DNA from 3 places in the Yersinia sp. KBS0713 genome. Region 1 is predicted to be linked to each of the others. Evidence: predicted binding sites of a transcription regulator. Region 1 holds the regulator's gene; each other region holds the start of a gene.

Region 1 (3,287 bases):
TATGTGTTGTGCCATCATTTTGAAGAGCCAACCCATACTTCGGCGCTATTTATCTGTGATCGCTGCAAGATAGTGACAGAACGTACCACTGTGGGTATCGAAGAATCGCTGGCGCAACTAGCCAAACAATCAGGTTTTACTCTGCGTCATAGCGTGGTTGAAGCTCATGGTTTATGTGCTGAATGCGGGGTCGTTGAAGCCTGCGATAGCCATGATCATTGCGATCACGACCACTCGATTGTGACCAAGAAGAAATAGTGATCTGGTGATAGCAAATAGACTGTCGCCCGCAAGGCGGCAGGATAGTAATTAATAAAGAGAAATAAAACACTTCCTTGTGTCGCATCGATATAAATACTCAATCTGATGAAATGTTTTTTATTAAAAATGGCTACTTTATGATTATTAAATAATAAGCAATAAAATGTAGATTTAATAATAAGCATGTAACCAAACGAGAGACTCAGTTAATTTACATCAATATCAATTTAACTCCATTTAACGCGGCAGTTACCAGTGATATTTACTGTGGTCTTCCCAGGCTTTAACTTCTTTCTCGGCTTGCTCTTTCTGGTAGCCGTACTTTTCCTGAATTTTCCCCACCAACTGGTCACGCTTACCTTCAATTACCGTAAGGTCATCGTCAGTCAGCTTGCCCCATTTCTCTTTCACTTTGCCCTTAAACTGCTTCCAGTTACCGTCGGCTTGATCTTTGTTCATGGTATCTCCGTTAGCTTGTGATTAGTCAGTTTATTTAGTACGACAAACATTCGCTATTTATAACAGTGGCGTTATTTAAATTTGACCACTCACACTCATTGCTTATTTAAATATCGTCACAATGTTTATCGTAGGAATAACTATAGCAGAGGATAATGATAATTGAAGTCTAGATAATATTAATCACTGGAGTTGTGATGGAAAAGAAAAAATAAGCACTGATAATATTTAGCTAAAACAGGAGGTAATAGCCTATTGTCGGAATGTTCTCAATCTAAATATAATTAAGCTATTTGGAGGGGGTAGCAAATATACCCTCCTGACTCGAAGGGTATATAGGGAACACTAAAATCAGATCCAGTCGCCATTCCGGATGACGCCAACGGCTAATCCTTCAATGGTGAAACTCTGTTCTCGTAGATCGACAACAATCGGCTGGAATTCGCTGTTTTCTGGTAGAAGCTGCACGATATTACCCTGTTTTTTCAGGCGTTTTACCGTTACTTCATCATCAATGCGGGCGACAACTACTTGCCCGTTCCGCACATCCTGCGTTTTGTGTACCGCCAGCAGGTCGCCGTCCAGAATACCGATATCTCTCATCGACATTCCATTAACCCGCAACAGGAAATCTGCGCTTGGCTTAAACATTGATGGATCGACTTTGTAGTGCCCTTCGATATGTTGCTGTGCCAGCAGGGGTTCACCTGCGGCAACCCGCCCAATCAGTGGCAGGCCATCCTCTTCTTCCATCAGCAAACGAATGCCACGGGAAGCGCCAGAGACAATCTCAATCACACCCTTGCGAGCCAGTGCTTTTAAATGCTCTTCAGCGGCGTTAGGAGAGCGAAACCCCAGACGCTGCGCAATTTCGGCACGGGTCGGCGGCATACCGGTTTGCGCTAAGTGATCGCGAACCAGGTCATAAACCTCTTGCTGTCTGGTAGTAAGTGCTTTCATTCCGCCCCCTGTTTGTTTATACAGTCTTGCTGTGAGTATATACAGGTAAGCGGGTGTTGGGAACCAAAGAGTGAATAAAAACAGGGATTAATCACAGCTTATTTGTGTCCTGTTGTGAACTCACTCCCCTGCTATTGGCGATTACATTAGCCGAAATGGTGCCAAAGTGCGGTTATCCAGACGAAAATGGCTAACAAAACAGCTAAAAACACGGCGGCGGAACCCATATCTTTCGCTCGCCCTGACAGCTCGTGGAACTCACTGCCGATTCGGTCTACCACAGCCTCAATCGCGCTATTGATAACTTCAATAATGATCACTAATACGACACTACTAATTAATAAAATGCGTGTTACGACATCTATATCCAGCCAAAACGCCAGTATGATAGCCGTGATAGCAGCGACAGTTTCTTGGCGAAAAGCCGCTTCATGCTTCCAGGCTGCGCATAAGCCTTGTGCAGAATACCCCGCTGCTTTATAGATTCGCGTGAGTCCTGTGACTTGATTCGCCATGTTTTATTGCCTTTATCTTAAGTAGATGATGATTTTTACCGCTTTCTGTTGTCTCATCACCACAGATCTAAAAACCAGTTTCTGGTATCCTTGCGATGAATTGCTAACAAGAGGCTTCATGTTGTTATGTCAGGTTGGCGTAAAATATATTATAAGTTGTTGAATTTACCACTTAAATTGTTGGTAAAAAGCAAGGTTATTCCGGCAGATCCTGTGACTGAGTTAGGGTTAGACCCGTCTCGTCCTATTCTGTACGTTTTGCCTTACAATTCTAAGGCTGATTTACTGACTTTGCGAGCACAGTGTCAGGCGCTGGATCTGCCCGATCCATTGATTCCATTGGAGATCGATGGCGTGCTACTCCCCAGCCATGTGTTTATCGACAATGGCCCGAGGGTCTTTCGCTATTACGCGCCGAAACAGGAGTCGGTAAAACTCTTCCACGATTATCTGGATCTACATCGCAATAATCCGGCGCTGGATATCCAGATGCTACCGGTTTCCGTGATGTTTGGCCGCTCACCAGGTCGTGAAGGCCATGGTACACCACATCTGCGCGTGCTTAACGGCATACAGAAATTCTTTGCCGTCTTGTGGCTGGGGCGCGATAGCTTTGTCCGTTTTTCGACCACAGTCTCACTGCGTCGTATGGCCAGCGAACACGGCACCGATAAAACCATCGCCCATAAGCTGGCGCGTGTGGCGCGGATGCACTTCTCACGTCAGCGCCTAGCGGCAGTCGGCCCAAGTCTACCGGCCCGTCAGGATCTGTTCCAGAAGCTGTTAACCTCCAAGGCGATTGAAAAAGCCGTGGCTGATGAAGCGCGGACCAAGAAAATCTCCCATGAGAAAGCGCAGCAAAACGCCATTACGCTGATGGAAGAGATTGCAGCGGACTTCTCTTATGAAGCCGTGCGTCTGTCTGACCGGGTATTGAGCTGGACGTGGAACCGCTTGTATCAAGGCATTAATGTCCATAATGCCGAGCGTGTGCGGCAACTGGCGCAAGATGGTCATGAGATAGTCTATGTGCCTTGCCATCGCAGCCATATGGATTATCTGCTGCTCTCCTACGTGCTCTATCATCAAGGG
Region 2 (3,287 bases), 1.3 Mb from region 1:
AGCATCCTCCTGCTGAGTCGCACTATAACGGTGCTGCTGTTGCGCAGCAAACTCCTGTCGCAATGCGGCCTCTTGCAAAGCCTGTTCATCTTCAGGCTCTGGTGCTGAAAAGATGTTTACGCTCGCGTCCGTTGATTGCCCATAACGCTCAGACTGTTGGTCGACAAAAGCTTTACGCAAGATGGCCTGCTGCAACGCCGCCTCATCTTCAGACTCGACCTCTGTACCAAATGGAGCTGGATTTTGAGAACTTTGTGTTTCGTCCTCGCGCTGCTCACGTTGTTCCTGCTCAGCTATTCGCTGAGAAGGCAGTTTGATACCGTAAGAAGCTAGCTCACGCCGCGTTGGAATACGAACAGGGTTCGGTCGTGGTAATTCTGGGCCAATCCCCTGCTTAATCTGGGAACTGCTATCACTGGTTGCTGTAAATGCAGGCATAAATGTCGCTGCTGCTGCGCTTGCGGCAACAATTCCGTTGGTAGATATTGGCCCAGATGTTGATGCAGCGCCAGCGGCCATGCCCGCTGCGGTCAATCCATCAACAGTTGAACCCAGCCCAGGGTTCATATGAGGCGTATTTTCCACCTGACCGCTATGGCGTTGTGCCGTTGAAAAATCAAATGGCGAATGGCTGGCAGCGGCTACTGGCGTATCCCATGACCCCATTTGAGGCTCAGGGTGCTCAGCCGGTAACATAACGCGAGTCGGCACTGAAGGTGGTATTTCTTCTGGAATTTCAAAAGAATAGAGTGGTGGGGTCGCGGCCAGATGCTCAACCACCGGTGCCGTAGTGTCGTTGACAAAGTGGGTGTGGGTGTGAGTATAGCTAGGGTCAGCAGCACCATGACGAGTAACAGAATCAGCGACACTCTCTGTAGAAGCCGCAGATAACGGCGACTGTTCATCACTATCCGTCACACGTAGCGTACTTAATAGTGGATCATATTTATCGTCGGTTTCAACCAGCGGTAATGGCGCATCAGTCACAGATGGTGCGGAGAAGAGTATATCGTCATCGTCTGCATAGGCAGAGCTCGCCGCCAGCCCTGTTGCAGCGGCAACACCCGCTGCCGCTACCTTCCCTGCCACAGGACCATTTTCTTGCTCGACAGTCTCTACATCATCGGTCTGGTAATCATCATCGTCATAGCGCTCCTCACGACGGGAGCGATTAGTCATAAATGTCAGTGAGCCTAAGACCACACCGCCAATTTTCTCTGCAATGACCAGCCATGACCACCCGGTAAAGAGCGTCAAACCAACAGCCCAAATACAGAGCAGTGTTAGTGTTGCACCCACACCATTGAACCACGGCAACATGGCATTGCTGAATAAGCTGCCAATCACCCCACCAGAAGCGAAGTAATAAAGATCGTCAATGTTCAGAGCCGCCAGGCCACATGAAGTTAAAATCAGGGCTAATGTGCCAATCAGGCGCAATGACAGGGCAAAGTAATCGACATGCTCGCTGGCGTCGCGCTGACGAAATGCCGCCCAGCACAACATCACCATAATGGCAGGGATTGCGTATGCCAAAACACCAAAGGTGAAAAACAGTGTATCTGCCATCCAGGCACCAATACCCCCACCAAGATTGTGGATAGGTTCGTGCCAGGCAGTTTGGGACCAACTTGGGTCCGAAGGATTGAAACTCAGCAGCGCCGCCATCAGGTAGGCTGCCAGAATAGTTACTACAATCAAAATAGCCTCAAGCACACGTCGAGCGCTGCTGAGTTTTTTCAGAGTAACTTCTTTGTCTTCTGTATATTCCTGGCTCAAGAAAGGCTCTCCAGGTTCCTGTTAACTGGTATGAGTAACAACGCCGAGAACCCTCCCGGCGCTGAAACTGTATGAATAAACAGGAGTGTAACCAAATTACTTAGGTTTTGCACCTGCCTGTTTACCGCGTTTTAATTACTAGGCGGTTACTCTGCTTCACCTCTTCCATGACCACATAGGTACGGGTGTCGTTGACGCCCGGCAGGCGAAGCAAGGTCTCCCCGAGTAGTGTACGGTAAGCAGACATATCGGGTACTCGGGTTTTCAACAAATAGTCGAAATCGCCTGATACCAGGTGACACTCTTGAATTTCCTCAAGATTTTTGACGGCAGCATTAAATTGCTCAAATACATCCGGAGCGCCACGATTCAGAGTAATCTCAACGATAACCAGCAATGATGCATCCAAATACTGTGGATTAAGCAGTGCGGTATAGCCATGAATGAAGCCCTGACGCTCTAAGCGGCGAACCCGTTCCAAACATGGTGTTGGTGACAACCCTACTCGTTTTGAAAGCTCAACGTTAGAGATACGCCCATCCTTTTGTAATTCATTCAGGATGTTACGATCAATACGATCAAGCTCTTTCCCCGGGCGCTTTTTATTATCTATCATCTTATAGTCTCTCTTAATTTCCTTGAGTCTGTGACATGCCCTAAGTGTCATTAAATTTAGAGCCTGTTACAGACAACGACCCGCAGCCTGTTTTATGCAAATATATCAATACGTTGTTATCTCACACCCTGTCTGTCCAACTGTATGCGAGGTACTCGATGATTATTAGCGTTGAGGAAGAAATAACGCATCACGAACAACCGCAGAAACATCCCCCCTACAGTTGTTCGAGAACTAACTCCACATGCCATCCAGCATTAATCGAAAACATTCCAGGGTTTTCGCTTGGCATCACTGATACCAAATCTGAAATTATGGCGCGCAGATAATTTCTTCTTCCTATGATGTTTTCGCAAATGCGCAGCCGATTGTCAAAGTAAAAGAAGTTAAATCAGTACAACGTGCCAGAATTAAAATCTCAGCGCCCTTCTCTTAGCTATTTTTTCATCGTTTATTTGCTATAAAATGGTGCAAATTGCCCTCCAGCTATTACGGCTTTTTTTGAGCTATCACCTTGCAAGCCACATTCTTTGTGGGGTCAAAGCTTTTTGAGGGTATTCACCTCATAATGCAAAAATGAATTTTGGTCCAATTTGTCATCAGCCCTATTTTTTTATTGGTTAACTGTCGATTCTCACTGCATTTAGATTATTAAATAGGCATTACCTATCAAACAAATCGCTAACAACATTTTTGTTTGCTTTTTTTAATGCACGATTTTCCCTACAATCGATAACATTGTCCGCCATTGTGGGAAAGAGGTATTCATGAGCACGGCTAAACATAGCAAATTGATTATTCTGGGTTCTGGCCCTGCGGGTTATACCGCCGCAGTTTATGCTGCACGCGCCAACCTGAAACCTGTATTGATTACCGGAATGGAAAAAGGTGG
Region 3 (3,287 bases), 1.4 Mb from region 1:
GCTATTGCCTGGGTCGCTGTGAGCTTTATCTGGCCTGACTGGAAGTTCCGCCAACTTCCGACGGTGGTCCACAAAACACTTAATGCGAATTGCCGCTATCTGGATGCAATTCTGGTGCAATACTATCAAGGTAAAGATAACAGCCTGCCCTATCGCATAGCGCGCCGTGATGCTCATAATTGTGATGCCGAGTTAGCCTCCGTCATTTCAAATATGTCAGCAGAGCCCAAGAGTGATAACGAGACTCAAGAGGCGGCATTCCGTTTACTCTGCCTGAACCACACCATGCTCAGTTATATCTCCGCGCTGGGCGCTCATCGTGAGAAACTGACCAATACCGCCACACTGAATTTACTTAACGATGCTATTTGTTATATCGAGGGCACTCTTGAGCAAGAGCAACCAGACAGTTCGAAAATGGCACAGGTATTAGCGGGCTTATCTACCCGACTGCAAGAGTGTAACCCTGAGCCGGAGAGTAAAGATCAATTGGTTTTACAGCAGATTGGTTTACTGCTGGAGCTGTTACCTGAACTTAGTGAACTGAATAAGCAAATCAGCCAGACTCGTTAGTTAACCACGGGCCATCCTCGATGGCCCGTGGTTATGCTGTTTCATAGACTGCGCTGATGTGTGTCTCAAACCATTCAACTAGCTCAACACGTATCATCAACGGCAATGCAGCATAGTGGTAGCCACTGATAGCCCCCGCCAGTGACAACAAAACATTTATCCCAAGCGAGTGTCGTACCGCACGTAATTTCAAATAACAGCGCTTAGCGCCCTCAAGCCGCAACTCCGCTGCATTCTTAATGCCGACCTTCCATAATAACCGCTCAAGGCTAGCACTAAGATTGGGTAAATCCTTCAGTCTGACTGTGGGGCCTTTTTTGCTTAAAACCTCAGTTCTGGCCTCCTGATAAGCGCGCTCTGCAAAATTACGCAGCGTGCGTTCATCCTCCCATAAAAAAGCATCGACCCGATAGTAGCGCAGCAAAATCGGTATCCCACGTTTGGCGTAAACAAGGTTCGTCATCCCCCTCGCGCGAAATAGCCCCTCAACCTGATCATTGGCACGTAAATACAGTTCCCCCTCAGAAACCACAGCAAACATAATCCCATTAGCCAATAGTCCATAGCCGCCAAACAGTGAGCGAACTGTGATCTGGCCTAAAAAATTAAAGCAATCTCGTGCCTGCATGATTTTGTTTTCTGATGCGTTTTCCATAACTACTCCTTTAGTAAAAATCCGAACTAACGTCCCTATTTAGTTGCAATAAGTGTAAGAGGAACAACTAATTAGAAAATACGCAAAATGGATTGCCTAGCCAAATACAAAATGAATTTGCACGGGTTTACTTCGCAATTATGCGAAGCGTCTTGTAAAAATTTAGTTGATCTTCGAATAAACAGCGACTACTGTATATACATACAGGATACTACAGGCGAGGTTCATTATGCGTACTCAATCACTAAAACCTTATCATGCTAATTATCATTCTCTTGTTACCCGCGATGCCGCACAAAGAGTTGATGCTCCAACAGATAGTGGCCTTATCAGTGAACTTGTGTACAGTGAAAACCAACCTGCGGTAACCCAGCTATTACTCCCTTTATTACAACAGCTTGGTAAGCAATCTCGATGGCTCTTATGGTTAACACCGCAACAGAAATTGAGCCGTATCTGGTTACAGCAATCAGGTTTACCAGCGCATAAGGTTGTTCAGCTAAGGCAAATCAATCCATTGTCGACTGTTGATGCGATGGAAAAAGCATTATTGACGGGGAATTATAGTGTTGTGCTTGGCTGGCTACCGGAGCTATCAGACGATGATCGTATTCGTTTACGTTTAGCAGCAAAGTTAGGAAATGCTTATGGGTTTGTTATGCACCCTTTGAATGACACAAAAACGGGTCAAGGACAGTGCGCAACGTTAAAAATTCATTCTTCTTTGTATCATTAAGTGAATTTAGGATTTATCCCATGAATTATTACAATATTTAGCGCTTACTCCTGTGGAACTGACATAAAGCGAGTCGGAATGCGGCTTCCAGCAGAAAATGTCGCATAGAAAAGGCTGCTTTTTACCACTAAATCGTTAAAGATTATGTACTATTTCGCTTTTTTTTCAGGCCGTTTATTACATCACACTTGTAACTTTCTCGCCACGTTGTAGACTTTACATCGCTAAGGTTGCTCTAAAATGCCAAATCATACTGGCAGCGTGCTTAACGGGAGCGTTAAAACCTTAACGAAGAATTTTAACCAAGGGCTTGGCTTTTTAAAGCTCATTGCCTATTTGGATGATAACGAGGCGTAAAATGAAAAAGACAGCTATCGCATTAGCAGTGGCACTGGCTGGTTTCGCTACAGTAGCGCAAGCCGCACCGAAAGATAACACCTGGTACACCGGTGGTAAACTGGGCTGGTCCCAGTTCCAAGATACTGGTTCCATCATTGAAAATGACGGCCCAACTCATAAAGACCAAGTGGGTGCTGGTGCGTTCTTGGGTTACCAAGCGAACCAATACCTGGGCTTTGAAATGGGATACGACTGGCTTGGCCGTATGCCTTATAAAGGCGACACCAACAACGGTGCTTTCAAAGCACAAGGCGTACAGTTAGCTGCTAAACTGAGCTACCCTGTTGCACAAGATCTGGACGTTTACACTCGTCTGGGTGGTATGGTTTGGCGTGCAGATGCTACCAGTTCTGTCAATGGCGACCGCACTAGTGGCCACGACACCGGTGTTTCTCCATTGGTTGCTCTGGGCGCTGAATACGCTTGGACCAAAAACTGGGCAACCCGTATGGAATACCAGTGGGTTAACAACATCGGTGACCGTGCTACCGTTGGTGCTCGTCCAGACAATGGCATGCTGAGCGTAGGTGTATCTTACCGTTTCGGTCAGGATGATGCAGTTGTGCCAGTAGCGCCAGCTCCAGCTCCAGCGCCAGTTGTTGATACTAAGCGTTTCACACTGAAATCTGACGTGCTGTTCGCTTTCAACAAGTCAACTCTGAAACCAGAAGGCCAGCAAGCTCTGGACCAACTGTATTCTCAGCTGAGCTCTATCGATCCTAAAGATGGTTCTGTAGTGGTTCTGGGCTTTGCTGACCGTATCGGTCAACCAGCTCCTAACTTAGCTCTGTCTCAGCGTCGTGCTGACAGCGTGCGTGATTACCTGGTTTCTAAAGGTATCCCTGCTGAAAAAATCACCGCTCGCGGTGAAGGCCAAGCGAACCCAGTTACAGGTAACACCTGTGACAACGTGAAACCACGTGC

What was found. The regulator LexA, encoded in region 1, represses DNA repair genes until DNA is damaged. The targets are predictions, from matches to a motif close to TNCTGTATGTACATACAGNA.
Positions count from the first base shown of each region.
Region 2: FFE93_RS07970 (DNA translocase FtsK 4TM domain-containing protein) is a predicted target of LexA. The motif match lies at 1,845-1,864, and genes of this name have one in related genera.
Region 3: sulA (SOS-induced cell division inhibitor SulA) is a predicted target of LexA. The motif match lies at 1,418-1,437, and genes of this name have one in related genera.

Region 1 is NZ_CP042173.1:361,070-364,356, reverse strand. It holds gene zur (zinc uptake transcriptional repressor Zur) at 1-258, shown strand, start outside; gene FFE93_RS01655 (CsbD family protein) at 511-720, opposite strand; gene lexA (transcriptional repressor LexA) at 1,072-1,680, opposite strand; gene FFE93_RS01645 (diacylglycerol kinase) at 1,827-2,195, opposite strand; gene plsB (glycerol-3-phosphate 1-O-acyltransferase PlsB) at 2,322-3,287, shown strand, end outside.
Region 2 is NZ_CP042173.1:1,685,564-1,688,850, reverse strand. It holds gene FFE93_RS07970 (DNA translocase FtsK 4TM domain-containing protein) at 1-1,779, opposite strand, end outside; gene lrp (leucine-responsive transcriptional regulator Lrp) at 1,901-2,395, opposite strand; gene trxB (thioredoxin-disulfide reductase) at 3,163-3,287, shown strand, end outside.
Region 3 is NZ_CP042173.1:1,758,966-1,762,252, reverse strand. It holds gene yccS (YccS family putative transporter) at 1-573, shown strand, start outside; gene FFE93_RS08240 (TfoX/Sxy family DNA transformation protein) at 605-1,228, opposite strand; gene sulA (SOS-induced cell division inhibitor SulA) at 1,458-1,964, shown strand; gene ompA (porin OmpA) at 2,323-3,287, shown strand, end outside.